DNA from 2 places in the Citricoccus sp. GCM10030269 genome. Region 2 is predicted to be linked to the other one. Evidence: predicted binding sites of a transcription regulator. Region 2 holds the regulator's gene; the other holds the start of a gene.
The links. The regulator HspR, encoded in region 2, represses chaperone genes until heat shock. The targets are predictions, from matches to a motif close to AAGTTGAGTCNNNNNGACTCAACTT.
Positions count from the first base shown of each region.

Region 1: a site for HspR is predicted at 5,896-5,920, ahead of ACFQQD_RS12650 (Hsp20/alpha crystallin family protein). Genes of this name have one in related genera too.

Region 1 is NZ_JBHTCV010000005.1:1,208,392-1,223,429, reverse strand. Features, by position in the region: gene ACFQQD_RS12670 (ABC transporter ATP-binding protein) at 427-1,236, shown strand; gene ACFQQD_RS12665 (ABC transporter permease) at 1,233-1,997, shown strand; gene ACFQQD_RS12660 (MerR family transcriptional regulator) at 2,071-2,838, shown strand; gene ACFQQD_RS12655 (NADP-dependent isocitrate dehydrogenase) at 2,954-5,185, shown strand; gene ACFQQD_RS12650 (Hsp20/alpha crystallin family protein) at 5,292-5,798, opposite strand; gene glsA (glutaminase A) at 6,014-7,954, opposite strand; gene ACFQQD_RS12640 (D-isomer specific 2-hydroxyacid dehydrogenase family protein) at 7,980-9,005, opposite strand; gene ACFQQD_RS12635 (SDR family oxidoreductase) at 9,088-10,026, shown strand; gene hrpB (ATP-dependent helicase HrpB) at 10,023-12,803, shown strand; gene ACFQQD_RS12625 (DUF2332 domain-containing protein) at 12,918-13,898, opposite strand; gene ACFQQD_RS12620 (glutamate--cysteine ligase) at 13,895-15,038, opposite strand, start outside.
Region 2 is NZ_JBHTCV010000006.1:192,598-207,635, reverse strand. Features, by position in the region: gene ACFQQD_RS13950 (alpha/beta hydrolase) at 76-1,071, opposite strand; gene ACFQQD_RS13945 (heat shock protein transcriptional repressor HspR) at 1,053-1,670, opposite strand; gene ACFQQD_RS13940 (DnaJ C-terminal domain-containing protein) at 1,667-2,680, opposite strand; gene ACFQQD_RS13935 (nucleotide exchange factor GrpE) at 2,772-3,572, opposite strand; gene dnaK (molecular chaperone DnaK) at 3,724-5,619, opposite strand; gene ACFQQD_RS13925 (Dps family protein) at 5,975-6,511, shown strand; gene ACFQQD_RS13920 (MMPL family transporter) at 6,535-8,889, opposite strand; gene ACFQQD_RS13915 (MarR family winged helix-turn-helix transcriptional regulator) at 8,997-9,509, shown strand; gene ACFQQD_RS13910 (chorismate-binding protein) at 9,506-11,578, shown strand; gene cls (cardiolipin synthase) at 11,671-13,170, opposite strand; gene ACFQQD_RS13900 (TetR/AcrR family transcriptional regulator) at 13,180-13,821, opposite strand; gene ACFQQD_RS13895 (MMPL family transporter) at 13,961-15,038, shown strand, end outside.

The DNA of each region.
Region 1 (15,038 bases), on a different contig from region 2:
CTCAATTCTACATCTTGGGTTCAGAGATATCACTAGACACTAGATGTTGTACTTGCACCCATGTAGTTCTCCACCGAGTGCTCCACAGGAGCTGTGGATGAGGACTTCGCCTATATCACGGGGAAGTAGACGATTCTCGGGCTGTCCTCCACAGGTGTCGATTCAGCGCTCCTGAGTGCAAAGTTTTTGCTGAGGCGGCGCGTTTTGGCGTGTCTGAACCGTCTTTTTCCTGAGTATTGCGCCTCCCCGCGGCAGCGAGTGTTGGATGCGTTTTTGATCCTCACGCGTGCCTGTAGCCGCGCGGCACTGCGAGGATCACGTCAAGTCGTCGCTGTACGGCCTCGGACGCCGGGAGTTCGTCGTCGGCAGGTGGGGCCGAAGCAGCATTTGACCTTAACGCAGGGTCAACCTTCGACACTGATGTCCATGAGCATTCAGACCCCTCCGAGCAATGCGGTTCGACCCGCCATCCGCGTTGCCGGACTCCAGAAATCATTCAATAAACAGCAGGTGCTGCGCGGAGTCGACTTCGAGGTCGCACCCGGCACCATCTTTGCCTTGCTCGGTTCCAATGGCGCCGGCAAGACCACCCTGGTCAGAATCCTGTCCACCCTGGCCAAGCCCAGTGCCGGCACTGCGGAGGTCAACGGCATCGACGTCACCCGCCGACCGGAGGCGGTACGCGAAACCATCAGCCTCACCGGGCAGTTCGCCGCCGTCGACGAGAACCTGACCGGACGGGAGAACCTCGTCCTCGTGGCCCGGTTGCGTCACCAACGCAACCCAGCCGCCGTCGCCGACGACTTGCTGAACCGCTTCTCGCTGACCGAGGCGGGCCGGCGTCGGGCTTCGACATATTCCGGCGGCATGCGCCGCCGGCTGGACATCGCGATGAGCCTGATCGGCAACCCGGCGGTGATCTATCTCGATGAGCCGACCACGGGCCTGGACCCCGAGGGGCGCCAAGAGGTCTGGCAGGAGATCAGGACCCTCTCCCAGGGCGGGACCACGGTGCTCCTGACCACGCAGTACCTCGAGGAGGCCGAGCAGCTCGCGGACCAAATCGCGATCCTGCACGAGGGCAAAATCCTGGTCAATGGCACCCTGGCCGAACTCAAGGCGCTCCTGCCACCGGCCGAGATCGAGTACGTGGAGAAGCAGCCAAGCCTCGAGGAGATCTTCCTGTCCCTCGTGGGCCGCACCGAGACCGAGTCCGAGAAGGGGTCAACGCGATGAACAAGTACTTTCTGAAGGACGCGCTGACCCTGACCGGCCGCTCACTGAATCACATCATGCGCAGCCCGGACACCATCATCACCACGGCGATCATGCCGATCATGTTCCTGTTGCTCTTCGTCTTCGTCTTCGGTGGTGCCATCGACGCCGGAACGGATCGCTACGTGGACTACCTGCTGCCGGGAATCCTGCTGATCACGGTGGCCTCCGGCATCGCCTACACCGCCTATCGCCTCTTCCTCGATCTGCAGAGCGGGATCTTCGAGCGGTTCCACTCGATGCCGATCGCCCGGTCCGCCGTCCTGTGGGCGCACGTGCTGACATCGGTGGCCTCGCAACTCGTCTCCCTGCTGGTGGTGGTGGTGGTTGCACTGCTGATGGGTTTCCGCTCCTCGGCAGGGCTGGGGGAGTGGCTCGCAGTGGTCGGCATTCTGGTGCTGTTCACGCTGGCCTTGACGTGGATTGCGATCCTGGTGGGCCTGAGTGCCACCACGGTCGACGGTGCCAGCGCCTTCTCTTACCCGTTGATCTTCCTTCCGTTTCTCAGCTCGGCCTTCGTGCCCACGGACACGATGCCCGGCCCGGTGCGCTGGTTCGCCGAGAACCAACCGGTGACCTCGATCGTCAACAGCCTGCGCTCCCTCTTGGAAGGCACGCAGCCCGGCGGTGAACTGTGGGTCGCACTGGCTTGGTGCGTCGGTCTGCTCGTGTTGTTCTTCCTCCTGGCCAACGCGCGGTACCGGAAGAAGATCTCGTCGTGAGGCGGTGCTGGCAGAGGTTGTTGCCCAGGCTGGTGCCGGCACCGACAGTGCACCACCGTGGAAGGATGAGCGCATGCTGACGATCGGAGAACTGGCTGCGTACGCCGGCGTCACCACGCGGGCGGTGCGGCACTATCACCACGTCGGACTGCTGCCGGAGCCCGAACGCGATGCCTCCGGGTATCGGCGGTATGGGGCCGGCGATGCCGTGGCCCTGATCCGGATCCGGACCCTGGCCGACGCCGGCGTGCCGTTGTCCCGTGTCGCCGAGCTGCTCGACGCCGGCCCGGTCGCCTTTCGCGCCGAGCTTCAGCGCATCGACGAGCAACTGCAGCAGGAGATCGAGCGCTTGCAGGCGACCCGCGGCCGGATCGCCGATCTCGGTGCCGGAGACCCCACCGGTCTGCCGTCCGAAGTCACGCAGTACCTCGATGGACTTCGAGATCTCGGGGTCACGGGGCCGGTGCTGGAGGGCGAACGGGATGGCTGGATTCTCGTCACGGCTCGCTGGCCCGAACGGGTCCCGCAGTGGATGCCGGCCAAAATGGCCTCGCTGCAGGACCCGGAGATGGTGCGGATGTACCGACTGATGACGCAGGTGTTCGAGGACGAAAGCGACGCCGAGGACCTGCTGGAGGAGCTCGCGGACCTGATGACGTCGATCCTGGACAAACACGAGGCCGAGGCCGTCGACGAGCCGGGCAGAGATCCGGGGGACGTGGCCCACGATCTGTTGGAGGGCCTGGCCCTGGAGGCCGATCCCCGGTCCGAACGACTGATGGAACTGATGCGTCGACGCGGCTGGAACGGCTGGAGCCGAACCGAACGAGTGGCCGGGTAGCCCGGTCATCGTGGGCTCATCGCCACCGACGTTCCGGTAGATTGGGGCGCGGTTGACCCATCAGTACGACTCGGGCGGCGCCTACCGGCGAGCCCTGCAAGGAGAACCTCGGTCCATGTCGACGATTATGTACACCTATACCGATGAGGCCCCCATGTTGGCCACCGGCTCCCTCCTGCCGTTGGTCCAGGCTTTCGCCTCGACTGCCGGTGTGGAAATGGAGATCCGCGACATCTCGTTGGCCGGCCGGGTCCTTGCCGTGTTCAAGGATCAGCTGCCCGAGGACCAGCAGGTGAACGACGACCTGGCCGAGCTCGGTGAGCTCGTCAAGAGTGACGATGCCAATGTCATCAAGCTCCCGAACATCTCCGCCTCCGTTCCGCAGCTCAAGGCCGCCATCGCCGAACTCCAGGCAGACGGCTACGCCCTGCCGCCGTACCCGGACGAGCCGACGACCCCGGAGGAGAAGGACGCCCGCGCCCGCTACGACAAGGTCAAGGGCTCCGCGGTGAACCCGGTCCTGCGTGAGGGCAACTCGGATCGTCGCGCTCCACGAGCCGTGAAGAACTTCGCCCAGAAGCATCCGCACTCGATGGGCGCCTGGTCGGCGGATTCCAAGACGAACGTCGCCTCCATGGACGCGGACGCGTTCTTCCACAACGAGAAATCCGTGGTGATCCCCGAGGACGGCACCATCCGTATCCAGTTCGTGGACGCCCATGGCGAGACCACCGTGCTGAAGGACGATTTCGCCGTGCTGGCCGGAGAGATCATCGACGGAACCTTCATGTCCGCGCGGGCGCTGGACGAGTTCCTGGCCGCCCAGGTTGAGCGGGCCAAGTCCGAGGGCATCCTGTTCTCCACTCACCTGAAGGCCACCATGATGAAGGTCTCCGACCCGGTGATCTTCGGTCACGTGGTCAAGGCCTACTTCCCCGGCGTCTTCGAGAAGTACGGTGCCGAGCTGGCCGCAGCCGGTCTCTCCGCCAATGACGGACTGGCATCCATCCTCTCCGGACTGGACTCCCTGGATCCCCAGGTGGCCGACGGCGTCCGGGCCGAGATCGACAACGCCTACGCCACCGGCCCGGACCTGGCCATGGTGAACTCTCACAAGGGCATCACGAACCTGCACGTCCCCTCGGACGTGATCGTGGATGCCTCCATGCCCGCCATGATCCGCACCTCGGGCCACATGTGGAACAAGGACGATCAGGAGCAGGACGCGCTGGCGGTGCTTCCGGACCCCTCCTACTCGGGGGTGTACCAGGTGGTCATCGACGACTGCCGCGCCAACGGAGCGTTCGACCCGCGCACCATGGGAACCGTCCCGAATGTCGGCCTGATGGCTCAGAAGGCCGAAGAGTACGGCTCGCATGACAAGACCTTCATCCTCGAGACCGCCGGTACCGTGCAGATCGTGGACGGCTCCGGGTCTGTGCTGATCGAGCACGCGGTGGAAGCAGGGGACATCTGGCGCGCGTGCCAGACCAAGGACGTGCCGGTGCGCGACTGGGTCAAGCTGGCCGTCACCCGCGCCCGTGCTTCGAAGACGCCTGCGGTGTTCTGGCTGGATGAGAACCGCGCCCATGACGCCAACCTCATCGCCAAGGTCACCGAGTACCTCGAGGAGCATGACACCGAAGGCCTGCAGATCGAGATCATGGCTCCGGAGGAGGCCACGGCCTTCACTCTGGAGCGCCTCCGCCGCGGCGAGGACACCATCTCCGTCTCCGGCAACGTGCTGCGCGACTACCTGACGGACCTGTTCCCGATCCTGGAACTCGGCACCTCGGCCAAGATGCTCTCGGTGGTGCCGTTGATCAACGGTGGCGGCCTGTTCGAAACCGGCGCTGGTGGCTCTGCTCCGAAGCACGTCCAGCAGTTCCTGGAGGAGAACCACCTCCGCTGGGACTCCCTGGGTGAGTTCCTCGCGCTGGCCGTCTCCTTCGAGCACGAAGCGGTCTCCAACGGCAATGCCCGCGCCCAGGTGCTGGCCGACACCCTGGACCGCGCCACGGGCACCTTCCTGGAGGAGGGGCGCAACCCCTCCCGCAAGGTCGGCGAGATCGACAACCGCGGTTCGCACTTCTACCTGGGGCTGTACTGGGCGCAAGAACTGGCCCAGCAGACGGAGGACGCCGAACTGGCTGCCGCCTTCAAGGACATCGCGGCCCAGCTGGCGGAGAACGAGCAGAAGATCATGGACGAACTGAACGGTGTCCAGGGGTCTCCGGTGGACATCGAGGGCTACTACTACCCGTCCAAGGAGAAGGTGTTCGAGGCCATGCGCCCGTCCTCCACGCTCAACACCATCGTGGAGACCCTGGCCAACGCCAGCAGCTGACCCCACTCCCTCCACGTCTGGTGGTCAAAAGTGCCCCGGTTTTGGGCCCTCAGGGCCCAAAACCGGGGCACTTTTGACCTATAGATGCCTCAGTTGGCGGGACGGATCAGCTGTTGGATCCGACGGCCGCCGGGGTGGATTCACCGGAGATCGTCTCACGGGAGCCAGAGCCGTCACTGGAGGACGTGGGCTGGACGGCCTGGGCGCCGTTGCCCGTGCCGACCTTGATCTTGCGCGGCTGAGCCTTCGCGGACACCGGAATGGTGACCTTGAGGACGCCGTGGTCGTAGTTCGCACTGATGTTCTCGAAGTCGACGTCCTGGCCCAGGTTGAGCTGGCGCACGTAGTTGCCGGTCTCGCGTTCACGGGTCATCCACATCACCGACTCGTTGTCTGCGACAGCGGGCTTGCGTTCGGCGCGGATGGTCAGCAACTGGCCGTCCACGTCGACGTCCACGGAGGACGGATCCACGCCGGGGAGGTCAGCCTCCACCACGTAGGTGTTTCCGTCCTTGTAGAGGTCCATCGGCATCTGGCGCAGGCCGCGCACCGGGGTCAACAGCTGTCCGGCGAGGCGGTCGAGTTCACGGAAGGGGTCGATTCGGGTAGCCATCTCTTCTCCTCGTTCGTTGGTCAGCGATTGTTGGTCAACGGTTCAGTGTTCTTCCACGGTCCACCGTGGTGGGCCGTGCATCCGAGACAACAATCACACTATGAGTCTTATTCACTCAACTTCTCAAGGTTGAGTGAACTCCCAGCGAATTCTCAGGTTGGATGATTTTAGGACCTCACGACTTCAGGACCTCACGACTTCAGGACCTCACGACTTCAGGACCTGACTCCGGACTCCCGGCTCATCTGCTCCACGCTCGTGTAGGCGTCCCGCGCCAGGGCTGACCACAGCTTGATGGCCAACTGGGGGTCCGACTCTTCGAGGGCGGAGATGACCTGCGCCGTCAGCACCCGTGTGGTCACCGGACCGACGGCTCGCACCGTGGTGAGCTGCCGACCGGCCTGCCCCAGGGCGATCTCGCCGAAGATCATGCCGGGGGAGAGGAATGCCTGCCGATAACGCCGACCACCGGAGCCCTGACTGGTCAGCTCCACTTGGCCCGAGGAGATGAAGTAGATCCCTCCGAAGGGCTGTCCCGCACGGCGGATGACCTGCCCGGCCCGGTAGTGGCGCGGCTCCATGAAGGCCGCCAGCGTCTGGGCGTCATCGTGGCTGAGCCGCTCTAGCAGTGGAGACCGCATCGGCTCCTGCTCGCCCGTGGGCACCAGGCCGGGAGCGTGCCGAGCCAAGAGCCGCTGTTCGACCCATTCCAGCGCAATGGACCGCGAGAGGAACAACCGGAATTCCGGCCCGACGTCGGCGGTGGCCGTGCCGTCGTCGAGTGCGGTGGGGATCAGCTCGTCCAGAGGAGCCTCCGTGTTGACGGCCTTCGTGGTGACCTCGGACATCGGGTCCGGCAGCGGACTCTCCTCGGCGGTCTCGGCATAGGTGGTCAAGGCCTCGGTGAGCACTCGATTCTCGTCCACGAGGATCACATCTCGGCCGTCGGCGAGGAATCCGCGCACCACTCCGGTCAGCAGTCGCGTGGCTGCTTGGCCGAAGTCGTCGACCTTCCGCACATCCACCACGAGCGTGCGGACCGTCTCGGGCAGATCGGCGGCCGCGCGGGACAGGGTCTCCGACTCGGCGAAGCCGATGTCGCCGCCGATCTCGATGATCCGGCACTCGGGTCCGTGTTGTTCGAGGGTCTGCAGGGCTTCCGCGCCGCGCGGCACTCCGGAGGGGGCATCGGCGAGGTGGTAGCTGGAGCGGATGGTGGAACGGCCCAGGGGTGGGACGTCCCCGTAGTGCAGGCCGAGGTCCGTGGCGATCTGCTTGACCGTGGCCGCCCCGCGCACCGAGGTGCCGTGTTCGTCCAGCGGAGGCGAGAACACGCCAATGCCGATCTGGCCCGGGACGACCACGAGCAGGCCACCGCCCACTCCGGATTTGGAGGGAAGGCCAACCTCGATGGCCCAGGTGCCGGCGTCGTCATACATCCCGCAGGTGGACATGACGGACAGCACCCAACGCACGGTCCGGGCTGAGAAGACGCGCTCACCGGTGCGGGGATTCACGCCCTGGTTGGCCAGGGTGGCGGCCATCATGGAGAGGTCCTTCGCGGTGACCAGGATGGAGCACTGGCGGAAGTAGTCCTGCAGGGCCGGCTCGGGATCCGACTCCAGGATCCCGAAGGAACGCAGCAGCCAGGCCAATGCCCGATTGCGGTGGCCGGAACGGTCCTCCGCCTTGAAGATTCCCTCGGAGATCTTGAGTTCGCGCCCGGCGGCGTCGGAGAAGGCGTTGACGATCCGCCCGAGCCGGTCGCGGCCACCCCGGCCCTTGATCATGGATGTGGTGGCGATGGCCCCGGCGTTGATCATCGGGTTGTCCGGCCGGCCGGTGCCGGGCTGGAGCGAGATCTCATTGAAGGGGTCCCCCGAGGGCTCCACGTCGATCTTCTCGTGGACCCGCTCCGGTCCGAGGTCGTCCAGCACCAGGGCGTAGGTGAACGCCTTGGAGATCGACTGGATCGAGAAGGAGTGCTCGGCGTCTCCGGCGGTATAACTGTGGCCCTCGACCGTGGTCAGCGCGAGGCCGAACAACTGGGGGTCCATGGCCGCGGTGGCCGGGATGACCTGGTGGGTGGTGCCCTCGTCCACAGAACGGAGCTGGTCGACCAATCGATCGAGGTAGTCCTGCACGGGAGATCTCATACGTTCAGCCTAAGGGGGCGGCAGGTCAGTATCCGGATTCCGGATCGACTTGACCTTCGAGCTCGCCCCCCTGGGCGCGGGCGGCCAGATTCCGCTGAGTTCGCGCGTTGATCAGGGGGATGCACATCTCAGGGGTGTCGGCCGTGTGGGGCGTGACAATGCACCGTGGCTCGGTCCACAGGGGGTGGCCGTCCGGCAGCGGTTCCGGGTCGGTGACATCCAGTCCGGCCCCGTGAATGGCGCCGGCGGACAGGGCCTCGACCAGAGCATCGGTGTCCACCAGCGTCCCGCGGGCGATGTTCACCAGCACGGCCGCTGAGTCCATCAGCTCCAGTTGCCGGCGCCCGATGATGCCACGGGTCTGATCGGTGGCCGCGGCGGCGAGCATGACCACATCGGCCTCCGGGAGCACCTCGTCCAGCCGGTCCTGCGTGACGGTGCGGTCGGCTCCGGGGACCTCGTCGGCGGTGCGCCGCACGACCGTGACGGTGGTGTCCCAGGTCTTGAGCAGCCGCAGGTATTCGCGAGCGATGCCGCCACCGCCGACCACCACAGCGTGCAGGCCGTTCAGCGTGCGCCCGCTGCCGGCCCCCCAACTGGTGGCCCGGAGGCGTTCGGGCAGATTTCGCAGCAGGGCCAGGGTGAGCATCAGGGCGTGTTCGGCGACGGGCGGCCCGTAGCAGCCCTTGGCCGAGGTCCAGGTGATGTCACGCCGAGCCCGAATCAGCGGCACATATCGCTCGATGCCGGCAAAGGGCAACTGCACCCAAGACACCGAGGGGTTGGCCGCCAGCAGGGCCTCCATCTGATCCACGGGCACCGGAAACAACACCACGACGGCGGTGGCGGTCCCATCCCCGTAAGGGGCATCGGCATCGTTGGTCAGGACGGAGCCCCCGACGTCGGACGCGACGCGCGCAGGCTCGAGGTGGGCTTGCCGATAGGGGGTCGACTCGCGGGCATCACTCGGCGGATAGAACAGGACTCGATCGGCGCGGCCGGCGCGAGGAGTTCCCGTGGAATGCTGGTCTGCTGGGGTGGCGTCCGTCATAGGGACATGCTTGCACAAGCTGGCACACGCGAGTCATTGGGTACTTGCCAATACCCCGGTGGACGTTCTTAGAGTCGTCACCATGGAACCCGTTGAGAATGACACCCCGAACAGCACACCTGCCGAGGGGCAGGGCCAGTTGGCCGCCGACGACCCCACGACGCGCCACCCGAAAGTCTCGCCCCCGAAGCAGGACCAGCCCGAGCCCGGACTGGAGACCAAGACCGATCCGATCCCGGACATCGGTCTGGACTCCTACGTGGGCCGAGATCGGCTGAAGGGCCGCAAAGCCCTGGTGACCGGTGGTGACTCCGGCATTGGCGCCGCCACCGCGGTGGCCTATGCCCGTGAGGGGGCCGACGTCGCCATCGCCTACCTGCCGGTGGAGGAAGAGGACGCCCAGCGGGTGATCAAGGCGATCGAGGACGCCGGCCGCACGGCGGTCGCGCTCCCCGGTGACTTGATGGACAAGGAGTACCGGAACGGACTGGTGGACTCGGCCGTCGAGAAGCTGGGCGGGCTGGACATCCTGGTCAACAACGCCGGCCGGCAGATCGCCATCGAATCTCTGGAAGACTTGGACGATGAGCAGATCGAGAAGACATTCCAGGTCAACATCATCTCGATGTTCACGCTCTCGCGGGCGGCGCTGAAGCACATGGGTCCTGGATCGACCATCATCAACACCACCTCGGTGCAGGCCTACGAGCCCTCGCCGACACTGCTGGATTACGCCGCCACCAAGGCCGCGATCAACAACTTCACCAAGGGCCTCGCGCAGCAAGTGGCCTCGCGCGGCATCCGCGTGAACGGGGTGGCGCCGGGACCGGTCTGGACCGTGCTGCAGGTCTCGCACGGCCAGCCGAAGGAGAAGCTGCCGAACTTCGGTCAGAGCACCCCGTTGGGCCGCGCCGGCCAGCCGGTGGAGATGGCCCCGGCCTACGTCTTCTTGGCCTCCGGTGAGTCCAGCTACGTCACCGGCGACACGCTCAACGCCAACGGCGGGATGCCGACGCCCTGACCGCTCCGAGCCACCGTCCCGCCGCCGGCCCCACCGACCCCGGACGTCCCGACGCCGCTCCGTTCGACCTCGAGCGGCTGGGCGCCGGACTCGTCTTCACCCGCTCCTTGGCGAGCCTGGAACGGACGCTGAGCGAGCATCGGGTGGCCGTGGTCCAGGCGCCCCCGGGGACCGGTAAGACCACCCTGGTGCCGCCGGCCGCCGCAAATCTCCTGGCGGCCGGCGGCACCGGCGTGTCTGGAAAGGCGTCCGGTCAGACGTCTGGACAGGGAACCGCTGCACCCAGGGTCGTCGTCACGCAACCGCGCCGGGTGGCGGCGCGCGCGGCGGCCCACCGGCTCGCGTCCCTGGACGGATCCGCCGTCGGGACGCGAGCCGGGTATGTGGTCCGCGGCGAACGGACCGCGGGCCCGGGCACGCTGGTGGAGTTCGTGACGCCCGGCGTGCTGGTCAATCGGTTACTGGCCGACCCCGAACTGACCGGCACGGGCGCCGTCATCCTCGATGAGGTCCATGAACGTGACCTGGAGACCGACCTGCTGTTCGGCATGCTCGGAGAGGTCAGTCAACTGCGGCCCGAGCTGATGCTGGTGGCGATGTCCGCGACCTTGGACGCCGAACGATTCGCCGCTCGCCTCGGCGAGGGATCCGGCCGAGAGGCTCCCGCGCCGGTGATCGACTGCCCCTCGGCCCTGCACCCGGTGCAGGTCCGGTACCAACCCCACACGGACCGGCGTCAGGACTTCAACGGCGTGACGCGCGGTTTCCTCGACCACGTCGCCCGCACTGCGGCTCGAGCCCATGCTGAAGCCGTGGCCGCCGAACCCAGCACCGACGCCCTCGTCTTCGTCCCCGGCGCTCGGGAGGTTGAGGAAACCGTCTCCCGCCTGCGGTCACTCGCCTCGGGCACGGACGTCCGAGCCCTGCACGGCCAACTGACACCAGCCGAGCAGGACGCTGCTGTCGGCGGACGTGAACCAGGCGGGGCGCCCCGGATCATCGTGTCCACCTCCTTGGCCGAGTCCTCCTTGACGGTGCCCGGAGTGCGGCTGGTGATCGATTCCGGGTTGGCCCGAGAACCCCGGCGAGATGCGGCCCGGGGGATGACCGGGCTGGTGACCGTGGCCTGCGCCCAGTCCTCGGCCGATCAGCGAGCCGGTCGCGCTGGTCGCCTCGGTCCGGGAACGGTGGTCCGCTGTTACGACCGCACCACCTATGGCACCGCACCGGCGCACCCGACTCCAGCCGCCGCCGTCGCCGATCTGACCGGGGCCGCCCTCGTGTTGGCCTGTTGGGACGCCCCCGGAGGCGAGGGCCTCGTGCTGCCGGACCCGCTCCCGCGGGCCTCTCTCGACGCGGCGCTGGAGGTGCTCACCGCCTTGGGTGCCATCGACGACGCCGGCCGGGCCACCGATCATGGACGGCGCCTCGCCCGCGTCCCCGCCGAACCCCGCCTGGCCCGCGCATTGCTCGAGGGCAGCTCGCTCGTCGGGGCGCGGAACGCCGCGGAGGTGGTGGCGCTGGTGGCCTCCGACATCCGCCCGGCCGGTGCCGACCTGACCGCGGCCCTGTCCGGACTGCGTTCCGGGGCGGGTTCCAGCTCCGGGGGTGGCGACAGATCTCGATGGCAGCGTGATGTGCGACGGTTCGAGGACATCGCCGCCGCTCAGGAACGTTCGCAGGCTGGTCTGGAGAGTGGTTCGGCGGGTATGAAGCCCCGGGACGGCCGGCGGGACCGGCCGCGCGATCCGGCGGGCGCCGTCGTCGGGCTGGCGTGGCCGGAGCGGCTGGCCCGCCGCGTGTCCGGCACCGACGCCGAGACCTATCTGCTGGCCTCCGGCACCCGGGCCGCCCTCCCGCCCGGCAGTGCGCTGGCCGGCACCGACTGGCTGGCCGTGGCCGAGGTCTCGAGGGCCGAGGGCAGAGCCGCAGCCGGAACGGGCGCCGTGATCCGCTCTGCGGCCCCCGTGGAGGCCGAACTCGCCGGCACCCTCGCCGGGTCACTGCTGACCGAGCAGCACCGAGCCGAATGGCAGGACGGCCGGGTGGTCGGCCGGAACACCAAGGCCATCGGGCACATCGTGCTCTCCGAGACTCCCGTCGCGCCCGACCCGGAGAAGGGGCGGGCCGTCGTCGTGGACCGACTGCGCTCCCAGGGCGTGGCCGAGCTGGGGCTCTCGCCGTCGGCGGAGCTGCTGCGCCGACGGCTGTCGCTGCTGCACGGAGTACTCGGCTCGCCGTGGCCGGATGTGTCCGATCCCGAGCTCGCTGATCGCTGGCAGGAGTGGCTGGCCCCGGAGGTGGAGAAGCTTGCTAGCGGGGCGACGACGAGTTCACTGGACGTGGCGGCTGCTCTGCGGCGTTTGCTGCCCTGGCCCGAGGCCGTCCGGTTCGATGAGCTGGTCCCCGAGCGTCTGCCGGTCCCCAGTGGGCGGGCGGTCCGTATCGACTACCCACCCGTGGACGGCGTCACCGGGCCCGACGACGGATTTCCGGTCGTGGCGGTCAAGTTGCAGGAGTGCTTCGGGCTGGCCGAATCCCCTCGACTCGTGGACGGGCGTGTGCCCGTGGTGTTCCATCTGCTGTCGCCGGCGGGCCGACCCCTGGCCGTCACGGGCGATCTGGCCTCGTTCTGGTCCGGGCCGTACGCTCAAGTCCGGGCTGAGATGCGGGGCAGATACCCCAAACATCCCTGGCCGGAGGACCCGTGGACGGCCCCGGCCACCGCGAAGACGACGAAGGCGACGCAGTCTCCGAAGACGGCAAAGGGCAGGTAACACAGCTGCGTGGCTGCGGCTCTCGCGCGGAGACACCGACAGCCGGGCCGGCGGGTGCGGAGGCACTTTGCGGGCAGAACGAACCGGTCCGTTCTGCCCGCAAAGTGACCGCCGTTAGTGGGGGAGGCCAGTGACCGACCGGCCATGGGGGTCGGCCAGGGCGCGCGGTTGACCGTTCACCGCCACCACGAAACGGTGGTCCGGCTCCGGGCCGGGCACGGGTGAGTTCAGGGCCACCACGCCGCGGCCCTCATTGCTGATCCAATACCCCGGGAGCCGGTTCACGACGTCGACGAACTGGCTCCGGGACGCGGAATCCAGGTAGGGCAGCACTGCGGTATGGAACACGACCAGGGTGGCATCGACAGGCGCCTCGGCCGCCAGGGCCGGCAACTCTTGGACCAGATCACCGCGGACGAGACGAGGAGGGTCGTGGCGGGCCAGATCCATCGCCGCGTGCAGACGGGCCCGGCGATCATGGTGTTCCGGCCAGACCAGGGCCTCCAACCAGGTGCGGTCCTCGGCGTCGTTGACGTCCACCGGGGAGAGGTCGATGCCCGCCCGCCACGTCACCTTAGGCATGACGCTCGGTGGCGTGATGCCCGGGCCCAGCTCGCACTCGATGATCACCTCCGATACGCCGTCGTCGGGATCCACGACCGTGCCATCGCTGTACCGGTACGAATACCGGTCCAGGAGGAGACACAGCCCGGCCGAGGCACCCACCTCGATCAGCGCCAAGGGTTGGGGCAGTGCGGCCAGGAACGGCAGGAGAACGGCACACCTGGCGGCCTCATTGGTCTGGGTCGAGCGGGCCAAGATCGTGGTGCGGACCGCGGCCCACTGGCCCCGCAGGGTCTCGTGAAAAGAGGAATAGGACGTTCCGGCGCCGTGGAGCCGGGCGGCGGCGAACACCAGATTCGGCTGCCGCTTCGACGGCGGCAGCTCCGTCAACAGGTCGAGGACCGGGACGTCATCGGCGACGCTCTCGGCCCAGTGCTCATAGACCGCCGAGGTGCCGCGGGCTTCGAGGGCGAAGCGGCGGTACACCTCGGAGGGAGGCAGCTCTCCGCGGTGAATGGCGGGATCCATCATGGCAGCGGCCAGGTGTGGACGGGTTCACCACCGCGCATGTGCTCGCCATAGCGATCCACCAGGCGGGCCAGGGCTTCCTTCCGCGGCAGACACGAGTCCTCGAACCGACCCAGCGTTCGGGCCATCCAGGTGGCACCGTTCTGGCCGTTCCGGGTGCGTCCGGTCAGCACGGAGAGATAGTGCTCGGCGACCTGCTCGTCCACATCCAGCAACTGCAGTCCCTCGCGAGCGGCGGGCACCAGGTGCCGGTCGAGCAGCTCCGTGACGGGGACGTCGCCGGATCCGGGCCAGTACACGGAGGCATTCAACCCGTGACGGGCGCATTCGTAGAAATTCTTCCTCGCCACGGCGAAGGACATCCGCTCCCAGGGGTTCTCCTCGGTCTCCACCAGGTACTTCACCAGGCCGAAGAAGAAGGCGGCATTGGCCACCATGTCCACCACGGTGGGACCGGCCGGCAGCAAGCGGTTCTCCACGCGAAGGTTGGCGGGTTTCGCCGGTGTGGTGCCGCCGTCGCCGGAGTCCTCATCCCGTCCGGGATCGTAGATCGGGCGGTTCCAGCGGTAGACCGTGCCGTTGTGCAACAGCAGCTCCGAGAGTTTGGGGGCGCCGGCGTCGGTCGCAGATCCGGCCTCGCCGGACATCTCCGGCAAGAGCGCCGGGAAGAAGGCGATGTTCTCTTCGAACAGGTCCTCGATGCCGTTGATCCAGCGTTCCCCGAACCACACCCGCGGACGGACCCCCTGGCGTGCCAGCTCGGGGCCACGCGTGTCCGTGGACTGCTGGAACACCGCGATGCGGGTCTCGGACCACAGCAGATGGCCCAGGAACAGGGGAGAGTTCGCGGCGAGAGCCGTCTGCGGCCCCGCGATCGCCTGGGCGGCGTTCCACACCGGGCCGAACTGCTCGCGAGAGACCTCGAGGTGCAACTGCATTGAGGTGCACGTCGACTCCGGGGCGATGTCCCGGGCGTAATAGGACAGGTGCTCAGGGCCGTCGATGTCGATGAGGATGTCTTCACCGCGGGCCTCCAGGATCGCGGCGTTCAGCGCCGCATAGCGATTGCCCTCGCTGATCCACCCTTCGCCGGCCAGGTCGTCCCCGTCCAGGGTGGGCAGGATGCCGATCGCGTACAGGTGT
Region 2 (15,038 bases):
CTCCAAACAGGTTGACACACACCGATTCCCGGGCGTGTTGGGGCACTTTTGACCGCCAGACGAAGCGGGGAGGGATCAGGGCGGTAGGCCGATGGTCGCCCGCGCGATCCGATACAGCGAGGCGGTCCCGGGGTCCCGGTAGCCGCGCCCCCGGCGAAAGAGCCGGGCATCCGGGCGGTAGCGAGAGGTGTTGTGCCCGACGGCGGCCGCCAGGTTGCGCTCCTCGTCGGCCGTGGTCTTGAGTTCGGTGGCCCGCGTCCACTGTCGGCGGCCGGAGAACCACAGCGCGAGCCGGGACAGGTAATCGGTGTCCGCCAGGGCGGTGTAGATCCGCTCCTCGCTCATGCCGAGGGCGGCCGGGTCGCCGGCCAGATCCCGGGGCAAGCCCACCGCACCGGAGACGACCAGAGCATCGATGCTCCGGGATGGCGAGCTCCGATGCAGGATCTGCAGGGCCCGAGCGGCCACCACGGTGCCGTAGGAGTGCGCCTCCACTGCAGTGTGAGGACGTGGCGGTGTCCGCCCCGACCGGTCTTCGGCTCTGAGCCGTTCGTAATGGTCGAACCAACTGTTGAGGTGGAGGGCCAGCCGGGCGCCGCCGCGCAGGGCGGATCGGCTGGAGAGCACGCCCCAGGGGCCGGGCGGCTGATAGCCGAGCCAGGAGATCACACACGGGTGTTCCGCTCCGGCGGACTTCTGCGCTGCCCACAGCTGGGCCGCCTCCTTGACGGAGCCCCACATGGCGGTGTGTACGGAGATGCCCATGCCGGAAACCTGCCAGCTGACGTGGGTGGCGGTGTCGATCTCACCCACGGCCACGATCGCCGCGGGCGACCGGAAGCGGCTGCCGAGGTCGTACGACAGCAGGATTCTCTCCGGGAAGGACCGATCCATCGACTCGCGCCTCAGGGCATGCACCAACCCGTCCAGGGCGGACTTCTGCCGTGCCCCCAGGCCCTGGCGACGCCGCATGTCTGCGCGCAGCCGGGCCCGGGTGGCACGCTGTTCGGCGGAGGTCCAGATGTCACGGAACGGGACGCCCCGATCCGGTGTCAGTCCTGTGACTTCCACAGCAGCGCCCGAGGTCCCGAGCCGGCTCCACCGGGCAGTGCGCCCGGCAGTGCTCCCGGCGATCCGGCTGACGCGCCAGACGATCCGGAGACCGGCCCGGCCGTGAGTTCGGAGATACTCGGGCCGGCGGCGATGACGCCGGGTCGCCGCAGCCAGCGCGCGGCACGCCGTGCCCGCTGCCGGGCTGTTCTGGTCCCGCCTGGCGACGGGCGCTGCGCTGTGCCGTCCGGGCCGGCGTCGAAGGTGGTGGTCACGTCCCCGGCGGCGCCGGCCGTGAACACGCGGGGATACCGGGCATAGGCCTGGAAATCCTGAATCTGGGCGGCGAGCTCGGCCACGGTGTCCCGCAGCCGATCGACCTCATACTGCAGCTCCACGATCCGCCGGATGCCCTCCAGTGACACCCCTTCACGGCTGAGCTGCTGGATCATCCGCAGCCGCTCGACGTCTTGGCGGGAGTACCGGCGGTGACGCCCGCCCTGACGCTGCGGGACGACCAGGCCCATGCGGTCGTACTGTCGCAGGGTCTGCGGGTGCATGTCCGCCAGCTCGGCGGCGACCGAGATGACGTAGAGCGGTTCGTCCCAGAACGTCGTCACAGCCGTGCCTTATCCGCCAACCCCGCTCGAGGGCGATGCCCCTCCGTCGCGGCGGCATAGGCTTCGACTGCAGCACGGGCCTCATCGGAGAGTGTCGACGGGACCGCAACCTGGAGCTCCACCAACAAATCGCCGGCGGATCCCTTGGACGGCTTCACGCCTCGTCCCTTCACGCGCAGCACGCGTCCGGACGATGAGCCGGCCGGGACCTTCACCTTGACCGGTCCTTCCAGAGTCGGCACCTCGATGGTCGCCCCGAGGACTGCCTCGTCAAAGGTGACGGGCACCTCGATCCGCAGGTTGTTCCCGTCCCGGTGGAAGAACGGATGCTCTTCGACCTTGACGGTGACGATCAGGTCACCCGCTCCGCCGGGGCCGGGCGAGCCCTTGCCGCGAGCCCGCACCTTCTGTCCGTCCTTGACTCCGGCGGGAACCCGGACATCAATGACTTCGCCGTCCGAGTCCCGGAACGAGATCCTGGTGCCGCGCATCGCCCCCGCAAAGGAGATGGTCGAGGTAGCAGTGCGGTCGGCTCCCTTGGTCGGAGTGCCGTACCCACCGAATCCTCCGCGGCCGCCGGCGCTCTGGCCACCGAAGCCTCCACCGCTGAAACCACCGAACAGGTCAGCGAATTCGGGCGGGATGTCACCGGTCGAGTATCCCGACCGAGCTCCACCGCGGCCGGCACCGGTGTTGAACAACCCGCCGAAGACGTCCTCGAAGCCGCCTCCGGCACCACCGGAGCCAGCTCCCGGTGCGGAGAACCGGGCGCCCGAGCCCATCGAGCGAATCGCGTCATACTGCTGGCGCTGTTCCGGGTCCGAGAGCACCGCGTTCGCCTCGGTGATCTCCTTGAACCTCTTCTCGGCCGCGTCGTCGCCGGGGTTCTGGTCCGGGTGGAACTTCCGGGCCAGCGTCCGGTACGCCTTCTTGATGTCGGCTTCCGAGGCGTCCTTGGAGACACCAAGCGTGGCGTAGAAATCCTTGTCTACCCAATCCTGTGAGGCCATGGTGCCTCCTTTCCCCGTCGAACGGTCCAGTGTTATTCCATCGGCGTGCCGACCAGCCGGCGGGTCACGACGTCGGCCCGCCGGCTTGGGCTCACGCCTCGGCTTCGCCTCCGGCCGGCTCGGCTCCGCTGCTGTCGCCACCTTCGTCGCCCGCCGAGACCATCACCTGCGCGGCGCGCAGCACGCGCTCCCCGCGGATGTAGCCACTGCGGAAGACCTGCACGATGTGCCCCTCGGGGATCTCCGAGTTGGGCTGGCGCAGCATGGCCTCATGGTGAGTCGGATCGAACGCCTGGCCGGCCAGGGTGTCCTGGTCCTGACGCTCCAAGCCGAATCCGGTCAGCACCGTTTCGAACTTGGTGGCGATCGAGGAGACCGGCCCCTCCGGAAGATCTCCGGCCGCACGAGCCGCATCCAGATCGTCCAACACCGGAAGCAGTGCCGTCAGCACCGACTGGATGGCGTTGTCCTTGGCCACGTCCCGGTCGCGGTCCACCCGGCGCTTGTAGTTCACGAACTCCGCTTGGACCCGCAGCAGGTCATTGCGCAGTTCCTCTTCACGAGCGCTGGCTCCGGCGTTGTTCTGCGCGGCGGTGTTCTGCGCGTCGGCGTTCTGCGCGTCGGTGTCCGAGTCGACCGGCGGTGTTCCTCCGGCGTTGCCGGCCACCACGGTCTCCTCCGGGCTGGCGCCCTCGTCGCCGACCTCGCCGGCGGCGTCGTTGAGGATCCGCTGGGCTTGTGACAGCGCGTCTCCGTCAGCATCGCCGGAACCGGAGTCCGCTGCGGCGCCGGGCCCGCGGACCTTCCCGGTCTCCGGGTCGACCCGACGCTTGTCCTGGAAGCTCACCGGCTCCTCGTGCTCACGTTCTTCGTCGTTTCCGTGGTTCGCCATGGTGTGTGTCCTTTCCTCCGGAGCCCCGATCGGGCCGGCCGCGCATCGATGTACGTGGTCCGGCCCGACCGGGCCCGGCGGCCCGCAGTGCTCAGGCGGGCCCGGGTGTCAGATGAGAATCAGGGCAGGGACTCGAGGAGTACCGGCCGGCTTACTTGCCGTCCTTGTTCTCCTCGTTGCCCTCGTTGCCCTCGTCCTCGTCCACGACCTCGGCGTCGACGATGTCCTCGTCCTCAGCCTGGGCGGAGCCGTCACTGGCAGCAGCGCCCTCGGCACCGGCACCGGCGTCGGCGGCCTGCGAGGCGTAGAGGGCCTCACCGATCTTGGTCTGGGACGCCTGCAGCTTGTCGTAGGCGGCCTTGACCTCGTCGTCGTTGTCCTGCTTCTCCAGGGCCTCCTTGAGGGCGTCGACGTCGGCCTGGACCTCGGTCTTGATGTCCTCGGGCAGCTTGTCGCCGTTGTCCGAGAGCAGCTTGTCCACGGAGTAGGCGGTCTGCTCGGCCTGGTTGCGACGATCAGCGGCCTCGCGGCGTTCCTTGTCCTCGGCGGCGTGGGCTTCGGCGTCCTTCACCATGCGATCGATGTCCTCATCGGACAGCGAGGTGCCGCCGGTGATGGTCATCGACTGCTCGGTGCCGGTGCCCTTGTCCTTGGCCGAGACGTGGACGATGCCGTTGGCGTCGATGTCGAAGGTGACCTCGACCTGCGGCATGCCGCGCGGGGCCGGCGCAATGCCGGTCAGCTCGAAGGTGCCCAGCGGCTTGTTGTCCCGGGTGAACTCACGCTCACCCTGGAAGACCTGGATGGAGACCGAGGGCTGGTTGTCCTCCGCCGTCGTGAAGGTCTCTGACCGCTTGGTCGGAATGGCGGTGTTCCGTTCGATGAGCTTGGTCATCACGCCACCCTTGGTCTCGATGCCGAGGGAGAGCGGGGTGACGTCGATCAGCAGCACGTCCTTGCGGTCACCGGACAGCACACCGGCCTGCAGGGCGGCGCCGACGGCGACGACCTCGTCCGGGTTGACGCTCTTGTTGGGCTCCTTGCCGCCGGTCATCTCGGTGACGAGCTCGGTCACGGCGGGCATACGAGTCGAACCGCCGACGAGCACCACGTGGTCGATGTCCTTGATGGACACGCCGGCTTCCTTGATGACGTCCTCGAACGGCTTCCGAGTGCGCTCCAGCAGGTCCGAGGTCATGTCCTGGAACTTGGCACGGGACAGGTGCTCGTCCAGGTGCACCGGACCGTCGGCCGTGACGGAGAGGTACTGCAGGGAGATGTTCGTCGAGGAAGCCGAGGACAGTTCCTTCTTGGCCTGCTCGGCGGCCTCCTTCAGGCGCTGCAGGGCGATCTTGTCCTTGGACAGGTCGGCGCCCTTGGACTTGGCCTGGGACAGCAGCCAGTCGACGATCCGCTGGTCCCAGTCGTCACCGCCGAGGCGGTTGTCGCCGGCGGTGGAGCGAACCTGAATGGTGGAGAAGTCGTCCTCGTCCTTGCCCACCTCCAGGAGGGAGACGTCGAACGTGCCGCCACCGAGGTCGAAGACCAGGATGAGCTCGTCTTCCTTGCCCTTGTCCAGGCCGTAGGCGAGCGCGGCCGCCGTCGGCTCATTGATGATGCGCGAGACGTTCAGGCCGGCGATCTCGCCGGCTTCCTTGGTGGCCTGGCGCTCGGCGTCGTTGAAGTACGCCGGCACGGTGATCACCGCATCGGTGACCTTCTCGCCCAGGTAATCCTCGGCGTCGTGCTTGAGCTTCATCAGGGTACGCGCGGAGATTTCCTGCGGCGTGTATTGCTTGCCGTCCATCTCGACCTTCCAGTCAGTGCCCATGTGGCGCTTGACGGAGGCGATGGTGCGGTCCGGGTTGTTGACGGCCTGGCGCTTGGCGATCTCGCCGACCAGGACCTCTCCGGACTTGGAGAAGGCGACGACGGACGGGGTGGTCCGGGAGCCTTCGGCGTTGGCGATGACGACCGGGTCGCCACCCTCCAGTACGGACACGACGGAGTTGGTGGTTCCGAGGTCGATTCCCACTGCACGGGACATGGGCGGTTCCTTTCCTTGACGGACGGATCGTTGGTCAGCTACTGAGTCAGTCGCTCTTCCTGACCGGCGGAGTGAGGCTTCCGCGACCGGCCACCTGAGCGTTCAAGACTCAAGGTTTCATGCCGGCGTCCGGATGTCAATCTGCCTTGAGTCACCCCGACTCAACTTGCGTCACCTCGTCCAACGAGAGCGGTCGATGATTCATTCCCCAATGCCGACCTGAACCGGAGAGACTCCGCCGAGACCGCGCACCAGGAGACCTTGCGGAGAATTCGCAGGGGTGTTTGAGTGAGGTCATCGACAGAGCGGCACCGGCGCGGCAACTGGATTCCGCGCCGCGGGGAAAGGAGACATCATGGCAACACAGAACAGCTCAGCCAAGGACGTCCAGGCGAAGTACACCGTCCCCGGCGTTGACCTCGAGGACGGCCACCGCGTCGCCGAGATCCTCCAGATGCGGCTGCACGCCCTCAATGATCTCCAGCTGACGCTCAAGCATGCGCACTGGAACGTGGTCGGGCCGAACTTCATCGCCGTGCACGAGATGCTGGATCCGCAGGTCAACGTGGTCCGCGGCTTCGTGGACGAGGTGGCCGAACGCGTCGCCACCATGGGCCTGTCGCCGCAGGGCACCCCCGGGGCCATTGCCGCCGAGCGCACGTGGGACGACTACGCCGTCGGCCGCGCCGACACCCTGACCCATATCTCCGCCCTGGACAAGGTGTACACCGGCGTCATCGCCGACCACCGCAACGCGATTGAAGAGGTCGGCAAGCTGGATCCCATGGCCGAGGATCTGCTGGTCGGTCAGACGCGTGAGCTCGAACTGTTCCAGTGGTTCCTGCGCTCGTTCCTCAGCAACAACACCGGCGAACTGCACCACGAGAACTGAACCGGGTTGCATCGCGGGATTGATCAGCCCGCCACCTTCCGCCGACCGGACGCTCGGCTGAGTTTCGACGGCCACCAGACCGCCGGACCGATGTCCAGCGTCACTGCCGGGACGACCAGCGAACGCACCAGGAAGGTGTCCAGCAGCACTCCGAACGCCACGATGAAGGCGAGCTGCACCATGAACATCAGGGGGATGACGGCCAGCGCGGCGAACGTGGCCGCCAACACCACGCCGGCCGAGGTGATCACCCCGCCCGTGACGGTCAGGGCCTTCAGCACACCGGCGCGCGTCCCGATCTGCGCCGCCTCCTCCCGGGCCCTGGTCATCAGGAAGATGGTGTAGTCCACGCCCAGGGCCACCAGAAACACGAACCCGTACAGCGGCACACTGGGGTCCGCGCCCGGGAACCCGAACACGTGGTTGAACACGAGCGCGGACACCCCGATCGCCGTGCCGAAACTCAGCACGGTGGCCAGAACGAGCAGCACCGGGGCCAGGATCGACCGCAACAGAGCCATCAGAATGAGCAGCACCACGAGCAGCACGAGCGGGATGATGAGTTTCAGGTCCGCCTGAGCCGTGGTGTTCGAGTCCAGAGCGGTGGCCGTGGTGCCTCCCACGAGGATGTCCGGGTCCAGATCGTGCAGCGATCGCCGCAGATCCACCACCGTGCTCTCCGCTTCCGCGGAATCGGCCGGATGGGTCAGGGTGGCCTGCAGGTACACCCGCCCGTCGACCTCCAGCGGCGCCGTCGCCTCGCCTTGCTGGGCACCTTCCTGGTCGCCTTGCTGGTCGCCGGGAGCGCCAGCGGGCGAGCCGGCAGGAGCACCGGCGGGAGCGCCGCCGTCGGCGGTCAAGGAGGCCGAGGCCACGCCCTCGTAGGCCTGCACGGTCTGCAGTACCTGATCTCCGCGTTCCGCCGGGGCGATCACCGTGACCGGAGCTCCGGTTCCGGCGTCGAAGTGTTCGCTGAGGACGACCTGGCCGGCCTTCGCGTCCGACTCCCCCAGGAGAACGTCGGACTGTGCCACGCCACTGGCCTGCAGTTGCGTCACTCCCCCGGCCCCGACCAGAAGCACGATCGACGTCACGATCCACACGGTTCGTGGCCGGCGGGCGACCATGGCACCGATGCGGGACCACACGCCGTGGTGCACCCGATCGCCCAGGGGCTCCATGGCGACGTCGGGTGCCTGATCCGCCACCGATCCTTTCGGCCGATTCACCACCGCGGGCCGCGGAATGGCGGGCCAGAAGGCGGAGCGCCCGCAGAGGTACAGGACCGCGGGCAGAAAGGTCAACGACGCCGCCCATGCCAGCACGATGCCCGAGGCCGCGATCGGTCCCAGGGAGCGATTGGAGTTGAGGTCGGAAATCAGTAGACACAACAGTGCGAGCGCCACGGTGGCCGCAGAGGCCGTGATCGGTTCGAAAGATCCGCGCCAGGCCGAACGCACGGCCAACCACACGCGCGGTTCCCGCCGCAGCTCCTCCCGGTAGCGGGCGACCATCAACAGCGAATAGTCGGTCGCGGCGCCGATCACCAGGATGGACAGGATGCCCTGTGACTGACCGTTGAGGGCGATCCATTGTTCAGAGGCCATCCCATAGATCGTCAGGACGGCCACACAGAGTGCTGCCACCGAGTTCAGCAGTACCAGGATCGGCAACAGCACCGACCGGTACACCAGCACCAGGATGAGGAACACCGCTCCCAGCGCCACGGCCAGCAGCACACCATCGATCCCGGCGAAGGCCCCGGCCAGATCCGCGGACAGTCCGGCCGGCCCGGTCACATGGACGTTCACGCCGGCCAGGTCTTCCGCACCCGCCGCGACCGGATCGGTCTTCGCCGCTTCGAGGACCCGGCGAAGGTCTTCCACGACCACATCAGGCTCTGCCGACTCGGCATTGATGAGGGCGATGTATTGGATGGCCTCCCGGTCCTCCGACGGCACGGGCCCCACCATCTGATCCACTCCGTCGACTGCGCCCAGCTTCTCCCCCCAAGCGGAGAGGGCCGCCATTTCACCAGAGCCCTCCGCCAGTATCTGGCCGCCGGGCAGTTCGGCCACGATCAGTGCCGGGATCTGGTCTCCGTCGGTGAAGCGACTGGCCCATTCGCCGGCCCGTGTGGATTCGGCCGACGCGGGCAGGAACGTCGCCTGGTCATTGGAGGTCACCTCACCGAGCCGGCCGAAGGTCGGCCCACCCAGCCCCGTCCCGGCCAGCCATGCCAGCACCACGACGGCGGCCGCGGCCACCCGGACGGCGACTCCCGACCAGAGTCGCGGACCACGCCGAGATCCGGCCCGGTGCCGGGGCGGTGCGGATGGCGACGTGGACGACTGCGTGGGAGACGGCGCGGGGGACATTGACTCACCGTACCGCAATACCTCGATAATCGAGAGGTTTTTCCGCCCGGCCATCGGCGTCGAGATGCTCAGTAGACTGGGGCCCTGCGTCCGGCGGAAGGAGACCCATGGCCCGCGCGAGCAAGGAGTCCACCGAGCTCCCGGCATTGGTTCAGGCTCTTCGCCGCTACGCAGAGGCGGCGGATCGAACGACCGAGGCCGCCGGTCATCACCATGGCGTGCACCGCACGGACCTGCGCGCCCTGACGATCTTGATGCAGCGCCAGGCCGCCGGCCTGGAGACCACCCCCACCGATCTGGGCCGACTGCTGAACCTCACCTCCGCCTCCACCACGGCGCTGGTGGACCGGCTGGTCGCCAACGGTCATGCCCGGCGGAGCCCCTCGACCACAGACCGTCGCCGAGTGAACATCAGCCACACCGACTCTGCGACCAACGATGGTCGCGCGATCTTCCGGCCACTCGCACAACGACTGACCGATCGACTGGCGGAGTTCTCACCCGAGCAGATGCAGACGGCGGTTGACGTCCTGCAGGCCGCCACGGAGACCCTCGACAGCATTGATGCCTCCGATTCATCCGTTTCCCGCGACTCACCCGACTCACCGGCGACGACATGAAACCAGCCGACCGTACACCGCTGGTGCTGGCCATCGACGGCCGCTCGGGGGCGGGCAAGACGTCCCTGGCTTTGGAGACCGCCGCCCTCCTGCGCCCACATCTGACCGTCGCGGTTTTCCATCTGGACTCCATCTACCCCGGTTGGGACGGTTTGACCGCGTGCTTTCCCGCCTACCACCAGGACGTCGTCGAGCCGCTGTCCGCCGGACGGACGGCCCACTGGCGCCGCTGGGACTGGACCACCGCAACACCGGGAGAACTCAGCCACACGGATCCGGCCGACGTCGTGATTCTGGAGGGTGTGGGCGCCGGGAACCGGCAGGCCCGCCCACTCGTGGACGCCGTTGCGTGGGTGCAGATGGACGACGCCGAGCGCAAGCGCCGGGCACTGCACCGAGACGGCGAGGTGTTCGCCGCGCACTGGGACCGCTGGGCAGCCCAGGAAGAGGCTTACCTGGCCACCGACGACGTCGCTGACGCCGCGTGGTTCCTCGTGGACGGCCCCGGCTCGCTTCCTGACGCGGCCGTCCAGCTGGTGGAAGGCCTGCGCGCCCTGCCGGGCTGGGAAGGGGCTCTGAACCTGATTCCGGCACCCGCGCCGCCACGCTGGAAGCACCTCACGGTGTCAGGTGCTATGGACCCGCAGAGCCTGTTTTCTGCGGCAGGGGGTCCTGATTCCGGAACAGCGCTGCTGCTGGAGAGCTCCGACCACGACGTGACGCCGGCACCGGAACGCAGTCGATATTCGCTGATCGGTCTGGCCACTGGCGCCTCCGCGATCGCCACCCATACCGCCGGAACCACCACCGTCCGCAGCGGCCATCTCACGGTGCGCCGCAAGGGAGGGTTCTTCGCCTGGCTGGCCTCCGTGTGGCCCGGCACTGGTGGTCACGCTGAGTCCGGCGGACCGTTCCAGCCCGGATGGATGGGCTGGATCGGGTATGGGCTCAAGCGCGAGGCCGGTTCACCGGATGGTGCGGCCACGGTTGACGCCGCTACCGGCCCGCCGGAGGCGTTGCTGTTCCGTCCCGGTCGCGGGGCCACCGTGGACCACATGGCCGAGACCACCACCCTGTTCTGGGCGACCGACGATCCTGAGGGACCCACCTGGGCCGAGTCCCTCACCTCCCTCCCGCTTTGCGGGCAGAACGAACCGGTTCGTTCTGCCCGCAAAACGCCGCCGGTGTTCAGGGTGAGGGATTCTCGCGAGGAGTATCTGGCGAAGATCCGCTCGGCCCAGCATGAGATCTACGAGGGCCGCACCTATGAAGTGTGTCTGACCACTCACCTGGAATCCACGGTGGCCTCGTTCGACGGGTGGGCCACGTACCGAGAGCTGGCGGCGGCAAACCGTGCGCCCTTCAATCTCTATCTGCGTGCCGAGTCCGTGGAGATCCTCTCCACGAGCCCCGAACGTTTTCTCTCCATGTCAGTGGACGGCTGGATGGTGACCGAACCCATCAAGGGCACCCGCCCGCGCGGTGCGACCCCGGATGAGGACCGGGCTCTGGCAGAGGACCTCGCCGCCTCGGACAAGGACCGGGCCGAGAACATCATGATCACGGATTTGGCGCGGAACGACCTGTCCCGCTTCGCTCGGCCGGGCACCTTGTCCGCTCCGCGGGTGTGCGCCGTCGAGTCCTATCCGACTGTTCATCAGATGGTCTCCACGGTGCGGGCTCAACTCGAGGACGGCGTTCCTCGCGCAGACGCCCTGGCCGCGGCCTTCCCTCCGGGTTCGATGACCGGTGCACCCAAGATCTCGACCATGCACATCCTCGAACACCTCGAATCTGGGCCACGCGGGGTGTACTCCGGGGTCGCCGGGTACCTCTCCGACGACGGCGCCGCCGATCTCAACGTGCTGATTCGCACCCTCGTGGCCGTCCCACGGCAGTCCGGCGAGACGGGCAAGACGAGCGAGACGGGCGAGACGAGCGAAACCGATTTAACCCTCGGCGTCGGCGGGGCCATCACCGCGGATTCGGTTCCGGAGGAGGAATGGGAGGAAGTACGGACCAAGGCCCATGGGGTGCTTCGGAGCCTGGGTTCCACCTTCCCACTCTGAGCTGGGTGGCTCTTGGTGATGCTCCCGCCCAGCCACATCGCTTTGCGGGCAGAACGAACCGGTTCGTTCTGCCCGCAAAGCGATGTTCGGCGCTACTGCAGAGCGGAGGTGAGGCGGAAGACGTTGTCCACCCAGCGCTTGAGTCGCGGCCGACCCTCCCATTGCTCGAGGGTCAGCTCCTCGGACACGGATCGGTACTGCTCCACCACCGACTGAAGGGCATCGACCATCTCTGAGCCGACCGTCAACACGGAGACCTCCATGTTCAGCGAGAAGGAGCGCATATCCATGTTCGAGGATCCGAACACGGCCACGTCCTCGTCGATCGTGAAGAACTTGGCATGCAACACATTCGGATCGGGATAGCGGAAGATCTGGATCCCCGCCTCCAACAGGGCGTGGTAGTAGGACTGCTGGGCATGGTGGACCATGAACTGATCGGCCTTGCGGCAGACGTAGAGCTCCACGTGAACGCCCCGCTGGGCCGCGGTGGTCAGCGCGTAGAGCATCGAGTCGTCCGGCACCAGATACGGGGAGACCACCACGAGTCGTTTGCTCGCGGAGTAGAAGAGGTAGTTGAACAGGCGCAGATTGTTCTCATTGGCGAAACCCGGTCCGGAGGGAATCACTTGGGCGATGCTGCCCTCGTCCACGTCCAGCTCCGTCGGGTCGGGATCCCGGATCGCCCCCTCGAGGGGGTCGCCGGTCTCCGAGTACCAGTCAGTGACGAACACGATGTCCAGCGAGGCAACGATCGGGCCGGTGACCCGGGCCATCAGGTCCACCCAGGCGCGGCCCATCCGGTGTGCTGCGGGCTGCTTGTACCCGGGTTCGATGAGGTTCTGCGAGCCCGTGTAGCCGACGAGTCCGTCCACCACAAGGATCTTGCGGTGGTTGCGCAAGTCCGGGCGCTGATACTTGCCGCGCCAGGGCAGCACCGGCATGGTCTCGTGGTATTCCAGTCCCGCGGCGTCGAGTCGCTGCCGCAGCTTCCGATGGCCCCTGACCCGCAGCGAACCGATGTGGTCGAAGAGGATGCGCACCTTCACCCCGCGCCGATGGGCGCGCTCGAGGGCTTCCAGCACCACCGAGGTGTAGCCCTGCCGATCCTCGGGGTCGTCCGCCAGGATGTAGAAGACCAGGTGGACGTAGTGCTTCGCGTTGTCGATGTCATCGGCCATCCTCTGCAGGGAGGCGCGGTAGTCCGTGATGAACTCGAACCCGTTGCCGTCCAACATGGGAAAGCTCGTCAGATTCCGGCTCAATGCGGCCGCCGAGGCCACGTATCCGGGCGCCTGGCCGGCGTCGTTGGGCAGTTCCAGATGCGCGGTGGCCCGGCCCAGGGCCTGACTGACCGCTCGCTGGCGTGAACGGCGCGGCCCGCCCAGTCGGAACGAGCCGAACAGCAGGAACAGGACCAGACCGGGCAACGGCAGGAAGAAGATGATCAGCAGCCATGCCATGGCCACGGCGGGACGACGGCCACCCGGGACGATGCCGAGCAGCAGTACGCGGATACCCACGTCCACGACCCAGAACACCACGCTGAGCCACGTGGGGAAGGTGCTGAACTCAGCGACAGGCCAGAGCATTTCCTCAGCCTACGGTCGGCTCGAGTGATCGCCGTCCCGTGAAGGCGTCACGAGGCTCATCAGCTGGTCGATCCACTCCGAGGACATCGGCAGGGAGAACATCACGTGCAACAGCAGGCTCGCCCCCACGGTCTCGGCCAAGAACGACGGCGGCGCCGGCAGGCTGCCGGGGTGGGTGCGGTCGTGCGCGCGGAAGCGTTCGTCCAGGCTTTCCATGATCGGGCGGATGAGGGAGGCTTGGATCGCTGAGGAGGTCCCTCCCGCTGAGGTCAGTGCTGAGAGGATGGCCTGCACCAATCGCGCCGACTCCGGTTGTTCGATCTCGGCCTTGAGCTCGCCGATCCACCGTTCCAGATCGACACGCAGGTCCCCCGTGTCTGCCGGACCACCCAGCGGACTCACCAGGTAGCCCTCGGCCATGGACTCGACGACGACGTCGGTCTTGGACCCCCACCAGCGATAAATTGTCTGTTTGCTCACACCGGCCGACGTCGCCAGCCCTTCCACCGTGAGGTCCTGGAAGCCAAAGTCCACCATGTGGTCCGCCGCCGCCTGCAGCACGGCCACGCGGGATTTCTCACTCCGCGGCCGGCCCCGATGCTCAGTCGGTCCCCTCAATTCGTCAGCGTTCACCACAACCTCCGTGGTCATTCTCTCCATCGCCTATTTCGATACGAGACGTTCCGTCCACTATAGTCGGTGACGGGTCGGTCCGTCCCCCCAACCATTCCGACCCGTCACCCGTCTGGACCCATCGTTGTACTCATCTCCTCCGAAGGAGCGCCTTTCCATGGCAGAACTGCTCTACCGACTCGGCTTCGGTTCCTCGAAGCGCCCCTGGGCGGTCATCGGGGCCTGGGTCGTCGTCCTGGCCCTGTCCGTCGGCGGGTTCCTGGCCTTCGGCGGGACCCTGACCACCTCCATCACCATTCCCGGAACGCCCACCAGCCAGGTCACCGATCGGCTCTCGGAGGAGTTCCCCGAGGCGGCCAATGGCTCCGGCTCCGTGGTGTTCCGCACGGAGGACGGTACCGAGTTCACTGACGCTCAGCGTCAGGAGATCGCGGATCTGCTCACGGAGGTTGAGGAGCTCGACGGCGTGGATTCCGTCCTGGATCCCTTCGCCACCGAGGCGGAGAAGGACTCCAACCAGCAGGAGATCGAGGACAACCGTGCCGAGCTCGAGGAGGGCCGGACCCAACTGGAAGACGGTCAGGCGCAGATCGACGAAGCGCAGGAACAGCTCGAGGCCTCCGAAGCCGAGCTCCAGTCCGGTCAGGAACAGCTCGACGCCGCTCAAGAACAGTTGGATGCCGCCCGCGCCCAGGCGGAGGCCGCCGGCGCCCCCGCGGCCCAGATGGCCCAACTGGAACAGCAACAGGCAGCCCTGGACGCTCAGCAGCAACAGCTGGACGCCGGGAAGGCTCAGCTCGAGGACGGCCGCGAAGAGATTCAGGCCAATCAGGAAGAACTCGATCAGAAGAAGCAGGAACTCGAGGACGGCGAGACCCAGCTGGAGCAGGGTGAGGACATGCTCGCCCTCGCCGAGGAGTACCGGACCGTGTCCGAGGACGGAACGGCAGCCATCGGCTCGGTGACCTTCACCGCCCCGTTGATGGAGATCTCCACCGAGGTCAAGGACGAGGTGGTCGGGACGCTGACCGACGCCCAGATCGACGGGGTCGAGGTCCTCCCCGCCAACGATCTCTCGCAGTCCGTGCCGCAGCTCGCCGGCGCGGCGGAGGCCATCGGCCTGGTCATCGCCGGCATCGTGCTGTTCATCATGCTGGGCACCTTCGTGGCCGCCGGCCTGCCGATCCTGACCGCACTGGTCGGCGTCGGGATCGGGGCCACCAGCACACTGGCCT